Regions from separate parts of the Aquitalea magnusonii genome, predicted to be linked through region 2. Evidence: predicted binding sites of a transcription regulator. Region 2 holds the regulator's gene; the other holds the start of a gene.
What was found. The regulator NrdR, encoded in region 2, represses ribonucleotide reductase genes. The targets are predictions, from matches to a motif close to AAANACNATATATNGTNTTT.

Region 1: DLM_RS09850 (ribonucleoside triphosphate reductase) is a predicted target of NrdR. The motif match lies at 3,758-3,777, and genes of this name have one in related genera.

What each region holds. Positions count from the first base shown of each region.
Region 1 is NZ_AP018823.1:2,062,783-2,070,909, reverse strand. Features, by position in the region: gene DLM_RS09865 (ABC transporter ATP-binding protein) at 1-624, opposite strand, end outside; gene DLM_RS09860 (response regulator transcription factor) at 944-1,549, opposite strand; gene DLM_RS09855 (hybrid sensor histidine kinase/response regulator) at 1,728-3,521, opposite strand; gene DLM_RS09850 (ribonucleoside triphosphate reductase) at 3,805-5,526, shown strand; gene nrdD (anaerobic ribonucleoside-triphosphate reductase) at 5,676-5,852, shown strand; gene DLM_RS09840 (anaerobic ribonucleoside-triphosphate reductase activating protein) at 5,830-6,567, shown strand; gene DLM_RS09835 (hypothetical protein) at 6,605-7,144, opposite strand; gene DLM_RS09830 (methyl-accepting chemotaxis protein) at 8,079-8,127, shown strand, end outside.
Region 2 is NZ_AP018823.1:468,927-477,053, forward strand. Features, by position in the region: gene glyA (serine hydroxymethyltransferase) at 1-1,110, shown strand, start outside; gene nrdR (transcriptional regulator NrdR) at 1,260-1,718, shown strand; gene ribD (bifunctional diaminohydroxyphosphoribosylaminopyrimidine deaminase/5-amino-6-(5-phosphoribosylamino)uracil reductase RibD) at 1,822-2,928, shown strand; gene DLM_RS02290 (hypothetical protein) at 3,109-3,804, shown strand; gene DLM_RS02295 (carboxypeptidase M32) at 3,883-5,373, shown strand; gene DLM_RS02300 (HDOD domain-containing protein) at 5,440-6,297, opposite strand; gene DLM_RS02305 (alpha/beta fold hydrolase) at 6,438-7,310, opposite strand; gene DLM_RS02310 (AraC family transcriptional regulator) at 7,512-8,127, shown strand, end outside.

The DNA.
Region 1 (8,127 bases), 1.6 Mb from region 2:
CATGGTCAGCGCTTCGCTCTGGTCGTGGGTGACGTACACCACGGTCACGCCCAGGCGTTCGTGCAGGTGCTTGATTTCCATCTGCATGTGTTCGCGCAGTTGCTTGTCCAGTGCGCCCAGCGGTTCGTCCATCAGCACCAGTTGCGGTTCGAATACCAGGGCGCGGGCCAGGGCCACACGCTGTTGCTGACCACCGGACATCTGGCCCGGATAGCGGTTGGCAAACTTGTCCAGCTGCACCATGGACAGCGCGCGCTTCACCCGTTCGGTGACGTCGGTCTTGTCCATGCCGCGCACCTTCAGCGGGAAGGCCAGGTTTTCGGCCACGGTCATGTGCGGGAACAGTGCGTAGTTCTGGAACACCATGCCGATGTCGCGCTTGTGCGGCGGCACCCGGTTGAGCGAGCGCTCACCCAGCATGATTTCACCAGCAGTGGGGGTCTCGAAGCCGGCCAGCATCATCAGGCTGGTGGTCTTGCCGGAGCCGGACGGTCCCAACAGGGTAAGGAATTCACCCTTGCGGATATCCAGATTGAGGTCTTTGACGATCAGGGTCTCGCCGTCGTAGCTCTTTTGTACGTTCTTGAAGCGGACCAGGATGTCGCTTGCACTCGTTTCAGCCATGACCACTCCTGTTGTTTAAATGGTGATGACTGAATTGTAAAAACCGCATGACAGTGCGGATATCGGCCAGCGGCGGATTTTGCTGTCAGGATAAATGCTGTAGTCCTGTAGGGCGATTCCTACACGCCATCAGCATGTTTCAGCCGCTGGCAGCCTTAGCGCTGGCGCAGCAATGGCGGTGGGCGGGAAGGTTCCGGTCCAGGTAGCGGCCACCGGCAATGCCCTGCGGGCTGCCCGGAAAGCCCGGCAGCAGTGCCATGCCGCGCCTAGCAGGGCGCGCAAGCTTGTGAACGTCGGTGGTGGCGGGGCTGCCAGCGCATCAGCGCATTACCTGTACCAGGCCACGGCGCTGCGCTTCCAGCACCGCCTCGGTACGGCTGTAGACGCCAAACTGTTCCAGGATGGCGGCCACATGCACGCGCACGGTGTTTTCCGACAGGCCCAGGCTATTGGCAATGGCCTTGTTGGAGCGGCCCAGGCACAGCTCGCTGAGCACTTCCAGTTGGCGCGGCGTCAGTTGCGAGCCGCGGCCTGCCGCCTTGGCCGGTGCCGCGTCGATCAGAGCCTCGCCACGCAGGCAGCGTTCCAGCGCCTGGTCAATCTGCTCGACACTGGCGGATTTGGCCAGCACCCCGGCAATGTCCGGTGTGGCGCTGGCCAGCTCCGGGCTGGCCGACAGGATGATGATGCGTGCCGACTGGAAATGTCGGCGCAGCACGGTGACGCCATCCAAGCCGTTCAGGCCGGGCAGTTGGATGTCCAGCAGGATGATGTCCACCGGCGTGCTGCCGTACTGGTGGATGGCATCCATCACGGTGCCGGCTTCAAGAATATTGCCAACCTTGTCGTTGTTTTCCAGTACCAGGCGCAGGCCGGTACGAAACAGGGCGTGGTCGTCGATGAGAAGCAGTCTGGCGCTAAGCATGGTGCATGGGTCGTCTGATAAGGAATAGCTACGGGCTATGCAGGCTGAACCGCTGGTGCAGCCTGGGCATGGGGCGATCCGGGCCGGTGGCGTCCACTGGCATGGCCTGCCATGTCAAGTGGATGGAAATTCCCGGCTTGGCAAATATGTGCTTTTTTCAGAAAAAAGCAAAGCCTTTCTACTGTGCGCTGCCTTGCGGCGCGCACGGCTGTTGGCTGAGTAGCTGGTTAAGGCTGTCGTACAGTTGTGCGGGGGCAACCGGCTTGTGCAGCAAGGGCAGGCCGCTGTCGCTGGCTTCGCGTAGCCGGGCCGGGGCGGTGTCGCCGGTCAGCAGCAGGGCCGGAATGTCGCGGCCCACCGCCTGGCGGATGGCGTGGATGGCATCACTGCCGTTTTTTTGTTCACGCAGCCGGTAGTCGCTGATCAGCAAGTCCGGTTGCTTGTGATTGAGCCAGGGCAGGGCAGCGTCCAGCGACTCTGCCGCCATGCACTGGCAGCCCCAGCTTTGCAACAGCAGCACCATGCTGCTGCGCACAATATCGTCATCCTCGATCAGCAGCACGGTGGCCTTGGGCAGGCATTGGCTGATGCCGACTGCCGGCGCGGCTGCCGCTGGCAGCGGGCTGGCGGTGGCGATGCGTGGCAGGCCAAGGCGGAACACACTGCCGCGGCCTGGCCGCGATGCTACACGCAAGGGGTGTTGCAGCAGTTGGGTGAGGCCGCGCACGATGGCCAGCCCAAGGCCCAGGCCTTTCTTGCGGTCGCGTTCCGGATTCCCCAGTTGGTGGAACTCGTCAAAGATTTCCTGCTGTTGCTGCGCGGCTATGCCAATGCCGCTGTCCCATATCTCCAGCCACAACTGGTCGCCACGGCGGCGGCAGCCCACCAGGATGCCGCCGTGCTGGGTGTAACGGATGGCATTGCTGATGAGGTTGCGCAGGATCAGCTCGATCAGCGACGGGTCGGACATCACCACCTCGGCCGTGTCACGGCTGCGGTAGAACAGCCCCTTGGTGTTGGCCAGCGGTGCCAGCTCTCTTTCCATCTTGTTTAGCAGTGGCTGCAGGGCAAAGGCTTGCAGCTGCGGGGTGATCACCCCGGCATCCACCCGCGAATAATCCAGCAGGCTGTGCAGCATTTCCGCCGAGGCATTGGTGGCGCTCTGGATATTGGCCAGCAGGCTTTGCTGCCTGGCATCCAGTGCGGTTTTGCCCAGCACTTCCAGAAATAGCCCCTGCGCGTGGATGGGTTGGCGCAGGTCGTGGCTGGCGGCGGCCAGGAATTTCGACTTGGCAAGATTGGCCTGCTCTGCCTCCTGTTGTGCCCGGCGCGATTCGGCAGACGCCTGGCGCAGCCGGTCTACCAGTTCCAGGTTTTCAAAGCGCAGTTCGATGGCCCCACGCGCGGCGCGTTCGCTATTACGCGCCTGCATCAGCAGGGTGGCCAGATACATGATGGCAGCCAGCCCCAGCGTGTTTAGCGCCAGCGCATCCGATAACAGCGACTTGAGCGCGATCATGCCCAGCTCCAGTGAAATGAAGCCGATGAACACCGGCAGCACGGGCGACAGGATGGACATGGAATTGCCAGCCACGCCGGACAGCACGGCAATGGCCAGAATCCAGCTTGGCGGCGATGCCGGATTCAGACCCACCCACATCAGGCTGCCCCAGGCGGCACCGTCGATGGCGTGCAGCAGTACCAGACGCCGCCGCAGCCTGGGCAGTGCGGCAGGCAGAATGGGCCGGGCCAGAATACGGCGGGCGTCGACAATGTCGATGAGCTTGGAGGCAATCACCAGCACGCACCACCCGCTCAGTCGCAAGGGGTCGGCCTGGTGTTGCAAGGCATAGGCCACCAGCAATACCACCAGAATGCCGGGCAGCACCGAGCTGCCCAGATTATTGAGCAGCAGGCGGATCTGTTCGATGCGCACTTTTTCCTGCGATGACGGTTGCAGATTGCTGATCATGAATAGTGTGCCGCCGCAAGGCCGTGGGCCTGGGCTTATCTGCTTATCTCAAGGTTGGTGCCGCCAGGGGACGGCGGCCGGGTGTTGCAGCCCATTATAGTCCGCTGAGCTGACCGTTCTGCGCGCTGGTCAGCCATGCGGTGCTGGCGGGTGCGCCGGCCAACGTGGCTTGGCCGTGGGGCAGGGCTGCGCTTGATACGGATCAAGTCTTTTTCTGTCAGCGCTGCCGTGGCAGAAAAATCAATATATAGTGTTTTGAAATTTTAAATCACTACATATTGTTATGAAAAATACTGTACTGGTGAATCCGCTTGCCACGCTGGACGAATACCTCAGCCGCGCCGACTGGCGTGTTTCTGCCAATGCCAACCAGGGTTACAGCCTGGGCGGGATGATACTCAACGCCGCCGGCAAGCTCACCGCCAACTACTGGCTGGATGGCATCTACCCGCCGCAGGTGGCGCAGGCTCACCGCGATGCAGACTTCCACCTGCATGATCTGGACGTGCTGGCCGGTTACTGCGCCGGCTGGTCGCTGCGTCAGTTGCTGCATGATGGCTTCAATGGCGTGCCGGGGCGGGTGGAATCCGCGCCGCCGCGTCACCTGGGTTCCGCCCTGGGCCAGATGGTGAATTTCCTTGGCACCTTGCAAAACGAATGGGCAGGCGCACAGGCATTTTCCAGCGTGGACACCTATCTGGCACCCTTTGTCAAACGCGATGCGCTGAGTGATGCCCAGGTAGAGCAGGCGATGCAGGAGTTTGTCTACAACCTTAACGTCCCCTCGCGCTGGGGTACGCAAACCCCGTTTACCAACCTCACCTTCGACTGGACCTGCCCGGTGGACCTGGCCGGGCAAATCCCCATCATCGCCGGTGAGGAAATGCCCTTCTGCTATGGCGATTGCCAGCCGGAAATGGACCGCATCAACCGCGCCTTCCTGCGGGTGATGGGGGCGGGCGATGCCCATGGCCGGGCGTTTACCTTTCCCATTCCCACCTACAACATCACGCCGGATTTTGACTGGGACAGCGCCAACGCCGATTTGCTGTTTGACCTGACCGCGCGTTACGGCCTGCCGTATTTCCAGAACTTCCTGAATTCCGACCTGGAGCCGCAAATGGTGCGCTCCATGTGCTGCCGCCTGCAACTGGACCTGCGCGAGCTGCTCAAGCGCGGCAACGGCCTGTTTGGCAGCGCCGAACAAACCGGTTCGCTAGGCGTGGTTACGCTTAACTGCGCGCGGCTGGGCTATCGCTTCCGGGGTGACTGGGAAGGCCTGCTGGCCGAAACCGACCGTCTGCTGGCACTGGCCCGCATCAGCCTGGAAATCAAGCGCGAACGGGTGCAGGGCTGGATGGATGATGGCCTGTACCCCTACACCAAGCGCTATCTGGGCACGCTGCGCAATCACTTCTCCACCGTGGGGGTGAATGGCATCAACGAACTGGTGCGCAATTACACCGGTGATCGCGACGACATCAGCAGCCCCGCCGGCCAGCAACTGGCGCTGGCGCTGCTGGACCACATCCGCGCCCGCATGGTGCAAATGCAGGAAGACACCGGCCACCTGTACAACCTGGAAGCCACCCCGGCCGAAGGCACCACCTACCGCTTTGCCCGCGAAGACCGCAAGCGCTACCCCGACATCCTGCAGGCCGGCCCGCTGGACAAGCCTTACTACACCAACTCCAGCCAGTTGCCAGCCGGGCATACCGATGACCCCTTCCTGGCCTTGCAGCACCAGGAGCCACTGCAGCGCCGTTATACCGGCGGCACGGTACTGCACCTGTACATGACCGAGGCAGTCAGCTCTGCCGCGGCCTGCAAGCAACTGGTGCAGCGCTCGCTGCAACGCTTCCGCCTGCCTTATATCACGGTGACGCCAACGTTTTCGGTCTGCCCGCGGCATGGCTACCTGACTGGCCACCACGAATTCTGCCCCAAGTGCGATGCCGAACTGCTGGCCCGCAGCACGGCAGCCAGCGCGCCCGGCTGCTGCTAAACAGCATGGCGCAGCCAGGCACAAACCTGCTGCTGCGCTGCGCCGCCTTGCCCCAGCGCCGGGCGGCCTGTGTCAGCGCGCCTTAGCCCAGGGGCGCTAGGCCGTTTTGTTAGCCGCGCCTCATTTTTCCCCTCTCACCGGAGAACAATATGTCACATCAAACCGAAATCAAACCGGCGGAACAACTGGACCCGTCCCTGCGCACCCGCTGCGAAGTATGGACCCGCGTGATGGGCTACTTCCGCCCGGTATCCGCCTTCAATACCGGCAAGCAGGGCGAATTTGCCGAACGTGTGCATTTTGATGAACAGCATCTGCATCACTGAGGCGGCTGCACCGGCCGGCGCGGGCTGCCTGCCGCTGGCCGGCATCGAGCCATTTTCCAGTTGCGACTGGCCGGGGCGGCTGGTGGCCACGGTGTTTGTGGCCGGCTGCCCCTGGCGTTGCGGCTATTGTCACAATGCCACGCTGCAGGCACGCAGCGCCGGGGTGCTGGATTGGCCCGCGGCCCGCGCGGTCTTGGCGCAACGCGTGGGCTTTCTGGACGGGGTGGTATTCTCCGGCGGCGAAGCCACGCTGGCCCCGCAACTGGCCGACTGGATGCAGGACGCCCGCCAACTGGGCCTGGCCATCGGCCTGCATACGGCGGGCATCTACCCGCAGCGACTGGCGGCACTCAAGGGCCTGGTGGACTGGATCGGCCTCGACATCAAGGCCGCGCCCGGCGGGGTGGATGCCGTCACCGGCGTGCCCGGCAGCGAGGCGCGCATGTGGCAGGCGCTGGATATCGCGCTGGACATGGTAGCGGACGGCGGTGCCGCGCTGGAATGCCGCACCACGCTGGACCCACGCCTGATGACGGCAGACAGCCTGCATCAGCTGGCGGCAAGCCTGCAGGCCAAGGGCGTCACCCACGCCGCCTTGCAACAGGGGCGGGATGCCAAAGGCCAGCCATTGTTCGACGCCGCACAATGGCCGGGACAGGCGGTACTGGACGACTGGCAGCGGCGCTTTTGCCAGTTTGGCTGGCGTCACGCCTAGTTTTCACGCACTACCGTCTGCGCACTCGCGCCATACTTCAAGCCGGGCAGCTTTGACCCTGCCTCTGTCGCAGCAACTGCCGCGACAGACGGCTGTGCAAGCGCTGATGGCAGGCGGCGGCCAGCCCCAGCAACTCGCCATTATCGGCAGAGATGCCCGGCGGCGTGGCAATCTGCTGCGCCAGCGCCTGCAAGGGCGTAGCCGAACTGTTCAGCCCCAGCAAACGGCCATGCGCATGACGCAAGGGGTGATCCGGTGTGTAATCCAGCGTCAGCAACCAGTGCGAATGCTGCCAGCGCGCGCCCTGCGCCAATACCGTTTGCAACACCGCATGACTCACCTGCACCCCGGCCTCCGCCGCCAGCGCCAGCGCTTGCTCCCAACGCGGCGCGGCAGGCGGTAACTGCGCCAGTGCCGGCAGCAGCTCCCTGTTCAACCAGTCACGCAACTGCCGCGCCAGCGGCTTGCCACTGCGACGCAAGGCGCGCAGCAGTGCCGTGGCGGGCCAGTATTCCTTGATGTCTTCAGTTTCTGCGGTGTTTTCGCGGGTCGGGTCTGCCGCCAGTAATTGCTGCATGCGGCTTCCCAGCCGACGGCCAATGACCGCCAGCACATCGCCGCTGTGCAGCCACCATTGGCCGTGGTGGTGCCGAATATGCAGCGGCTTGCCGTGGTAGTAACAGCAAAGGGGAGGCGGGTGTTGGGGGGGGGTGCGTTGTCATGAAGCGGGTTCCTTCGAGTACGTTGAAAGTCACCCCTGTTGAGAGGGTGGCCAGGTACTTCAACACCGCTCGAAGACGGCCTGCAGATTTTCCCGGTTGCCCGAGTATTGTATGACTGCACGCTACCCGGCCATAAGCTGCGCATTGTCCACAAAAACGGACAATGACAAAACCGATGGACGTAAAAATGCCGTCAAGCTTTCGGGTACGGCAACCGCTTCGAGATGGTGTGTTGAGCACCAGCGGCACACTCTAGCGATGGGCGGGTAGGGCGGAAACTGCTCGAAAGGGAGGGCCAGCACAGCGTTGCTGGCCGCGATGTCTGCGCCATTGCCTGATGGGTGGTGGCAAGTTTCCAGATACGTTTGCTCAAAACATTGTCGCGGGATGCGACAACTATCGCCGCATGCCTTGCTGCTGGCTTTTTGCTGGTGGGCCTCCTGCAAAATCAAGCAATTATCTAATTTAAAGCATGGATGGCAGTATTTGCCGCAAAAATGCCAAATGATTAAAGCGTGAATAAAATCAAAGACATTATTATTTTTATAAGAAAATTATTGTAATACTTTTCAAATAAATTGAGCTGGCTAGACACCTTGGTTTCATGTGGCTACTATAAATTGTGCATATCAATATTTTAATTGCACAAAAATTTCATTTGGCAACGTATTGCCTTCATTTTCTGCTTCACTAATTAGTAAGTTGCGAATAAGTAACCTAAAATCAAGCGCCGATTGAAATAATTTGTATCGGTGTAGGTAAAATTAAACATTAAAGGCGAGGAATTTTATGTTTAGTCAGTTCTCTGTAAGGCAAAAACTGCTGGGGGGCTTCACCC
Region 2 (8,127 bases):
CAGGGCTCCCAGTTGACCAACAAGTACGCCGAAGGCTACCCGGCCAAGCGTTTCTATGGTGGCTGTGAACACGTGGACGTGATCGAGCAACTGGCGATCGACCGCGTGAAGCAACTGTTCGGTGCCGAATACGCCAACGTGCAGCCGCACTCCGGCAGCCAGGCCAACCAGGCCGTGTATTTCTCCATCCTGAAGCCGGGCGACACCGTAATGGGCATGAACCTGGGCCACGGTGGTCACCTGACCCACGGTTCCCCGGCCAACCTGTCCGGCAAGATGTTCAACATCGTGGCCTACGGTCTGAACGAAAAAGAAGAAATCGACTACGACGACATGGAACGCGTAGCGATGGAAACCAAGCCCAAGCTGATCATCGGTGGTGCATCCGCTTACGCGCTGCGCTTCGACTTCGAACGCATGGGCCAGATCGCCAAGAAGTGCGGTGCTTACTTCATGGTCGACATGGCGCACTACGCCGGTCTGATCGCCGCTGGTGTATACCCGAACCCGGTGCCGCATGCCGACTTCGTGACCTCCACCACCCACAAGACCCTGCGTGGTCCGCGTGGCGGCATCATCCTGGCCAAGGCCGAGTTCGAAAAGAGCATCAACAGCAATGTATTCCCCACCCTGCAGGGCGGCCCGCTGATGCACGTGATTGCCGGCAAGGCCATCGCTTTCAAGGAAGCGCTGCAACCGGAATTCAAGATTTATCAGGAACAAGTGCTGAAGAACGCCGACGCCATGGCCCGCACCCTGGCCGAGCGTGGTCTGCGCATCATCTCCGGCCGTACCGAAAGCCACGTCTTCCTGGTGGACCTGCGTCCCAAGGGCCTGACCGGCAAGGCTGCTGACGCGCTGCTGGGCCGTGGTCACATCACCGTCAACAAGAACGCCATTCCGAATGACCCGGAAAGCCCGTTCGTGACTTCCGGCATCCGTATCGGCTCCCCGGCCATCACCACCCGCGGTTTCAAGGAAGCCGAAGCCGTGATGGTAGCCAACCTGGTAGCCGACGTACTGGACAACCCGAACGACGATGCAGCCATTGCACGTGTGGCCGAACAGGCTACCGCGCTGTGCCATCGCTTCCCGGTTTACGCCAAGTAAGCGCCAGCATGTTTGAACAAGGCAGCCTCAGGGCTGCCTTTTTTATTGTCTGGAATAAATCGGCATGGCTTTACGATGGCAGGCATTAACCTGTGTGGTCTTTGCTGATACCATCAGTGCTTATCATAAAAACACTGGATTGACACGTCATGAAATGTCCTTTCTGTGGCAATGCCGATACGCAGGTGATCGACTCCCGCGTCAGCGAAGACGGTACCAGCATCCGTCGCCGTCGCCGCTGCCTGGCTTGTGAAAAGCGCTTCACGACATTCGAAACCGCCGACGTGCGCATGCCGCAGGTGGTGAAATCCGGCGGCCATCGTTCCGAATTCGATATCGAGAAAGTGCGCACCAGCTTCTTGCGTGCGCTGCACAAGCGCCCGGTTCCCACCGCCTTGGTGGACGATGCCATCGACCGTATCTGCCATCGCCTGCTGCAACTGGGAGAGCGCGAGGTTTCCAGCCGCCAGATCGGTGAAATGGTGATGAACGAACTGGCCAAGCTGGACAAGGTAGCCTATGTGCGCTTTGCCTCGGTGTATCGCAGTTTCCAGGATATCTCCGAATTTTCGGATGCCATCAAGGAAATACAGAAATCCAATCACTGAGCGAAGGTAACGCCCAGCGCATGCCGGGCGTGGTTTGCTCCCCATCGGTCGCTGCCCGGCAGGGGTGAGGTGGCCACTTTTCATTCCGCTGGAAGGCTTGTTGATGTCGTCGTTTTCCCCGCAAGACCATGTATTCATGCAGCAGGCACTGCGCCTGGCCGAAGCCGCCACTCGTCGGGCGGCACCCAACCCCGGTGTGGGATGTGTTCTGGTCCGGGATGGCCGGGTGATTGGAACCGGGGCTACGTTGCAGGTGGGGGGGGATCACGCTGAAATCCAGGCCATCAAGGACTGTCTGGCGCGTGGCGATTCAGCGCGGGGTGCGACTGCCTATGTCACGCTGGAGCCTTGCAGCCATCATGGCCGTACGCCGCCGTGTGCCGAACGGCTGGTACAGGAAGGGCTGGCGCGGGTGGTGGCAGCCATGGTCGATCCTTACCATGAGGTGTCCGGCCGTGGGCTGGCCATGCTGCGTGCGGCGGGTATTGATGCCAGTGCCGGACTGCTGGAAGCCGAGGCCAGGCACGTACATCGCGGTTTTCTGTCGCGGGTGGAGCGGCAACGTCCGTGGGTGACACTCAAGGCCGCCGCCACGCTGGATGGCAAAACCGCCTTGCTCAATGGCAAGAGCCAGTGGATTACCGGCCCGGCCGCACGTCACGATGTGCAGAAGCTGCGCGCACGCAGTTGCGCGATTCTTACCGGCAGCGGCACCGTGCTGGTGGATAACCCGCAACTGACGGTACGCGATTTCATCCTGCCACAGCAGCCATTGCGGGTGGTGCTGGACAGCCGTCTGGTCACCCCGCCGGACCGGCGCATTTTCCACGGTGGCAATACCTTGCTGGTGACCAGCATTGCCGACCTGACCCGCCATCAACCCTATCTGCAGCGGGGTGCCGAACTGATGGTCCTGCCGGAAGAGGCCGGCCATGCCAATCTGCCCATGCTGATGCAACGATTGGCCGAACGTGGTGTCAATGAACTCATGATTGAAGCCGGTGCCGGACTCAATGGCGCGCTGGTGCGTGCCGGACTGGTGGATGAGGCCATTCTCTACCTGGCACCATCACTGGTGGGCAGTACCGCGCAAGGATTGTTTGCCTGGCCGGCGCTGGAGGATCTGGCCGACAAACAGCAGGTGAAAATTCAGGATGTGCGCATGGTGGGGGCGGATATCCGGATCAACATGACCTTTGCCATGCCATGAACCGGCAGCGGCTGTCAGGCAGGAAGCGGCAATTCGTCTGGCCGAACTACGCTTCATGTTCCACAATGAAACAGGTTTCTGCGGTGGCTAGTCAGCATGCCGCAGGAGCGCAGCGGCCATGGCCGACATCGCGAGTAATAGCCAATGACTGAGTCGGTATCATCTCTTCCCGGCATGGACATGCCTGCTTTGCAACAGGCACTGGATGCATATTTGCGTCTTATCTTGCGCCAGGGTGCGCTTGAGCAGGTGCTGGATGAGCGGCGTCAACTGCTGGATCGCCTGCTGCCCCTGCTGGAGGGCGTGTCGCGTGATGCCCAGTCTTTTCGGCGAGTGGTGGAGCGCTTTGTCAATGCGTGTGAGGTGGTGGATCGCGTCACGGCACTGACGTGTGCTCGCGAGTTCTATTATTTCTGGCTGGGCGATGTCAAAAAACTGGTGGAAATCACCTCCCGCTCCGGTTTCACCACGCGCAATGTGCGGCTGGAGATGGCCGATTCGCTGGCATCCCTGCTTGAACGCATGCAACAGCAAGGTTTCGATGCCTTCCCGCCCTCACTGGAAATCTATCTGGGCAAGCTGTTTGAGGATGGCATGCCGGAAGCCGACATCCAGGAGCGGGAATACCTGCTCAAGGGCATGTTGTTCCTGTTGTCCGGCCAACCCTACCGGCCGGACAGCTTCCGCATGGTGGTGGATGCCATGCTGCTGCACCTGAATGATGCGCAGAACCAGAAAGCCTTCGTCCAACTGGCGCGGGAGTATTTCTACTACTGGCTGTCTTTTCCCCCGGCACACGAACGTATCCATCTGGCGGAAGAAGCTGCCCAGCCCATCAGCCTGCTGCAGCCGGGCAGTACCACCCGCCAGCATTGAGTCAGCAGCGGTAATTGCCAGCCAGCGCTGCTGCAAGCCCTGCATCTCTTAATTCTTACTTGTTCTTCAGGAGTCCGCATGTCGCAATCTCCGGCATATGCCTCGCTGCTTGCCCGTTTTACCCGCCTGCACCGCTTTGCCCACCTTGCCGCAATTGCCGGCTGGGATCAGGCCACCATGATGCCGCCCAAAGGCAATGAAGCACGGGCGGCTGCGCAGGCCGAGCTGGAAGTGCTGATGCATGCCACCCTGACTGACCCCGCCCTGGCGCAAGAGCTGCAACAGGCCGAGCAGGAAGCCCACAGTGAAGCAGAACGCGCCAGTTTGCGTGAAATGCGGCGCGAGTGGCAGCAGGCCAATCTGTTGCCGGCCGAACTGGTGGAAGCCCAGGCACTGGCTGGTGCGCGTTGTGAACATGCCTGGCGTGAACAGCGTGCCAACAATGACTGGACCGGCTTTTTGCAGAACTTCCGCGAAGTGGTGAAGCTGTCGCGTCAGGAAGCGCAATTGCTGGCTTCCGCCCAGGGCTGCACGCCTTACGATGCCCTGATGAACAAATACGAGCCGGGGATGAAGAGCGCTGATATCGATCGCATCTTCGGTACAGTCAAAGTGTGGCTGCCGGGCCTGATTTCCCGCGTCATGGCCAAGCAGGCAGAGGAGAAACTGCTGCTGCCGCAAGGCAGCTTCCCGGTGGAGCAGCAGCGCCAACTGGGCCTGGCGGTGATGGGGCTGCTGGGCTTCGACTTTGATGCAGGCCGGCTGGATGTCAGCGTACATCCCTTCTGCGGAGGTGTGCCGGAAGACGTGCGCATCACCACCCGTTACCGCGAAGATGACTTCATGCAAAGCCTGATGGGCATCATCCACGAAACCGGGCATGCCCGTTACGAGCAGGGACTGCCGCGCGACTTGCTGCATCTGCCGGTAGGGCGTGCGCGTTCCATGGGCATTCATGAAAGCCAGAGCCTCTCCTTCGAGATGCAGCTTGGGCGCAATCCGGCCTTCCTGTCGCTGATTTCCCCCTTAATCTGCCAGTATCTGTGCGATCAGCCAGCCTTTGCACCGGAAAACCTGGCCTTGCTCTACAGCCGGGTCCATCCGGGTTACATCCGGGTGGATGCCGATGAGCTGTGCTATCCGGCCCATGTCATCTTGCGCTATGAAATCGAAAAGGCGCTGATTGAAGGCGAGATCGAAGCCGAGGACATCCCGGCACTGTGGGATGAGAAAATGCAAAGCTATCTGGGGGTGGATACCCGTGGCAATTATCGCCAGGGTTGCCTGCAGGACATTCACTGGACCGATGGCAGTTTTGGTTATTTCCCCAGCTATACCCTGGGGGCGATGTATGCGGCGCAGTACTTTGCCGTCATGCGCCGTAGTATGACGGATCTGGATCAGCGTATTGCCGCAGGTGATCTGTCAGTGGTGTTTGACTGGCTGGAGCAGAACATCTGGAGTCAGGCCAGCCGCTATCCGACCGATGAGCTGGTCAGCCGTGCGTGCGGGGAGGCCTTGAACCCGGACTATTTCCGCGCACACCTTGAGGCGCGCTATTTAGGCTGATGTGGTGTATTTGCCAAGAAAAAACCGCGTGTTTGACACGCGGTTTTTTGCTGGAGCCTGTGCGGCTTATGCCGTGACGGCCAGCTCCTGATGCATGGCATCCTCCCAGTCCTCAAACTCCACATCCGACATGCCCAGGTAGTTGAGTACCTCATCCTTGCGGGCTTCCCAGCCAGTATCTTCCTTGCCGGGGGTGAGGGTGCGCCATACATGGCGTGCTGCACGGGTGACAGCCACCATCATGCGGCCATCATGGTCTAGCGGTGCATCCGGGCCGGTATCCATCACCGTATTGTCATTCTGCATCAGAATGGCTTTGGCAAAATTTTCCGGCATGTTCCAGCTACGCGCCACCAGATAGCCCACCACATCATGGCGGGTACCGTGCAGTTCCTGCTCCACCAGGCCAATCCGGTCGTCACTGGCCATTTCCACCAGGCGCAGGGTACGGTTGTAGCTGGGAAAGCGCATCAGCATGATGGCCATGCCACAGTTATGGAACAGGGCAAAGCTGCGGCAGTCGTCGGTAACGTGGACAATGTGGTCACAAAGCGCCGAGCTGATCATGGCGATTTGCAGGGTGCTATCCCAGAACTGTTCCAGTGCCGGCGGCGTTTCTGCTGTCAGCCGCGTGCGCAGTACCAGACCGCTCACCAGGCTGATGACGTTCTTGATGCCCAGCAGGCTGATGGCCTGATGCACCGAAGTGATGTGCCGGCCGCGACCCAGAATGGGCGTATTGGCAGCCTTGAGCATGGCCACGCACAGTGCCGGATCCTCATTGATGATGTCATCCAGTTTCTGTAGGGTGATGTCCGGGTCCTGGCGTAAGCTCATCAGCTTGTCCAGCACATCAGGGCGGGGGGGGATAACCAGGTTTTTCAGGAGCTCGTCGCGCTCATCGGTGCTGATCAGTGGCGTCATGCTGGGCAATTCAGGTGATGGACTGGCTTCATTTTATCAGCCTTCTTCCCCGCTGTAGGGGCATCTTGCACGCTTGCTTGCTAATTTTGATACCGGTCAATCCTCGTATTTTCCAGTCTGCAAACAGTGCTGGATACAGCTTAAATCAGGAAGGGATGAATGGCGGCTGCCAGCCGGGCTGCTTGTTCCCACTGAATCATATGACCAGCATCGGCAATGACATTTTCCTGCAGTCTGGCAAAGCAGGCACGCCGCTCTGGCAGGGTATCCATCACACCTTTGGCCATCGGGTGGTCCCACATATCACCACCCATTACCCACTGCACCGGTGCGCTAATGCGCTGCCAACAGCTTTTGGCTTCTTCCAAACGGTATAACACCGGGTTAACCATTTTATGGCGCGGGTCTGCCCGGTAAACCAGTTCACCCTGTTCATTGCACCGGGTCAATGAGGCTGCCAGCCACCGGGCGCGCTGCTGTTCCAGCCGGGGGTTGCGCTCGATCAGTTTGGCCGCAACATTTTCCAGACTGCCCAAGGGGTTGAAGCTGCGGGGTTCCCTGCGCTCCCGCAGCCAGCGGGCATAGCGTCCCGGCGCTTCGGTAGGGCGCGTGGCATTCAGGCCAAAACCTTCCACCAGCGACAGCCGCGCTATCCGCTCCGGGCGCACACCGGCATAGATGCCGGCAATCATCGCCCCCATGCTGTGTCCCAGCAGGCGCACGGGCTGGTCTGGCGAGAGATGGTCCAGCAAAGCATCCAGATCAGCCAGATAGTCCGGGAAGTAATAACTGCCCGTGTTCCAGGCGCTATCGCCAAAGCCGCGCCAGTCGGGTGCCACCACATGCCAGTTGCCGGGCAGGGCATCGACCAGAAACTGGAAAGTGGCCGCGCTATCCATCCAGCCATGCAGCATGATCAGCAAGGGGGCCTCAGGCTCACCCCAGTGGCGCAGATGGTAGTGGTGCTGGTTGAGGGTAATGAATTCGCTACGGCTGGGCTGAACAGGAAGCATGGTTGGCTAGTCGACAGGGATGGGGAGGGGATTAGTGTACGGAAAAATCAGCTTGCCCTCACCATCAACTGCCTGCCAAGCACACGGCTGCCAGCATGCCGGGCAAGAGCGGAAGGGTGCATGCGGGGAAAGGCGCTGCGCCTTGACCGGGCAGGCTAGAATCGCAAAATCGATCAACGCCTCTCACCTAGACTGTCCGTCATGAGCAAACCCTATCGCCAGCACGGCCCCGGTACCTTGTATTCGCAGCGCCTGATGCGCGCACTGGATTACCTGTGGCGGCATCTGGATCAATCCGTCTCGCTGGAGCGGCTGGCCGAGGAAGCCTGCTTCTCTCCCTATCACTTTCATCGCTTGTTTCATGCGCTGATGGGCGAGACGCTGAGCCAAACTCGCCAGCGCATGCTGTTGCACCGGGCGGCTGGTGAGTTGGCGGCAGGCCGGCGTGCGCTTCCCGTGATTGCCAGCCGCGCCGGTTTCGGCAGCAGTGCTGCTTTCGTGCGCGCTTTTGGCAAGCACTACGGCGAGACGCCTGGACGCTATCGTCAGCGACGTTTGCTCATGTCCACCACTTTACAGGAGCGTGTCATGCACAGCGTCAGCATCATCGTGTTACCCGCCATGCCGGTATTGCAGCGGCATCATCGTGGGCCGTATATGGGGATAGGTCAGGCTTTTGATGCCCTGCATGCCTTGGTGGGGCCGATGCCGACAGGTGGTGAGCCCTTGCAGGTATTCGGCCAGTATCTGGATGATCCGGATGAGGTGACAGCGGCTGATTTACGTTCTATCGCCAGTGTCAGCCGGCCAGCCGGAT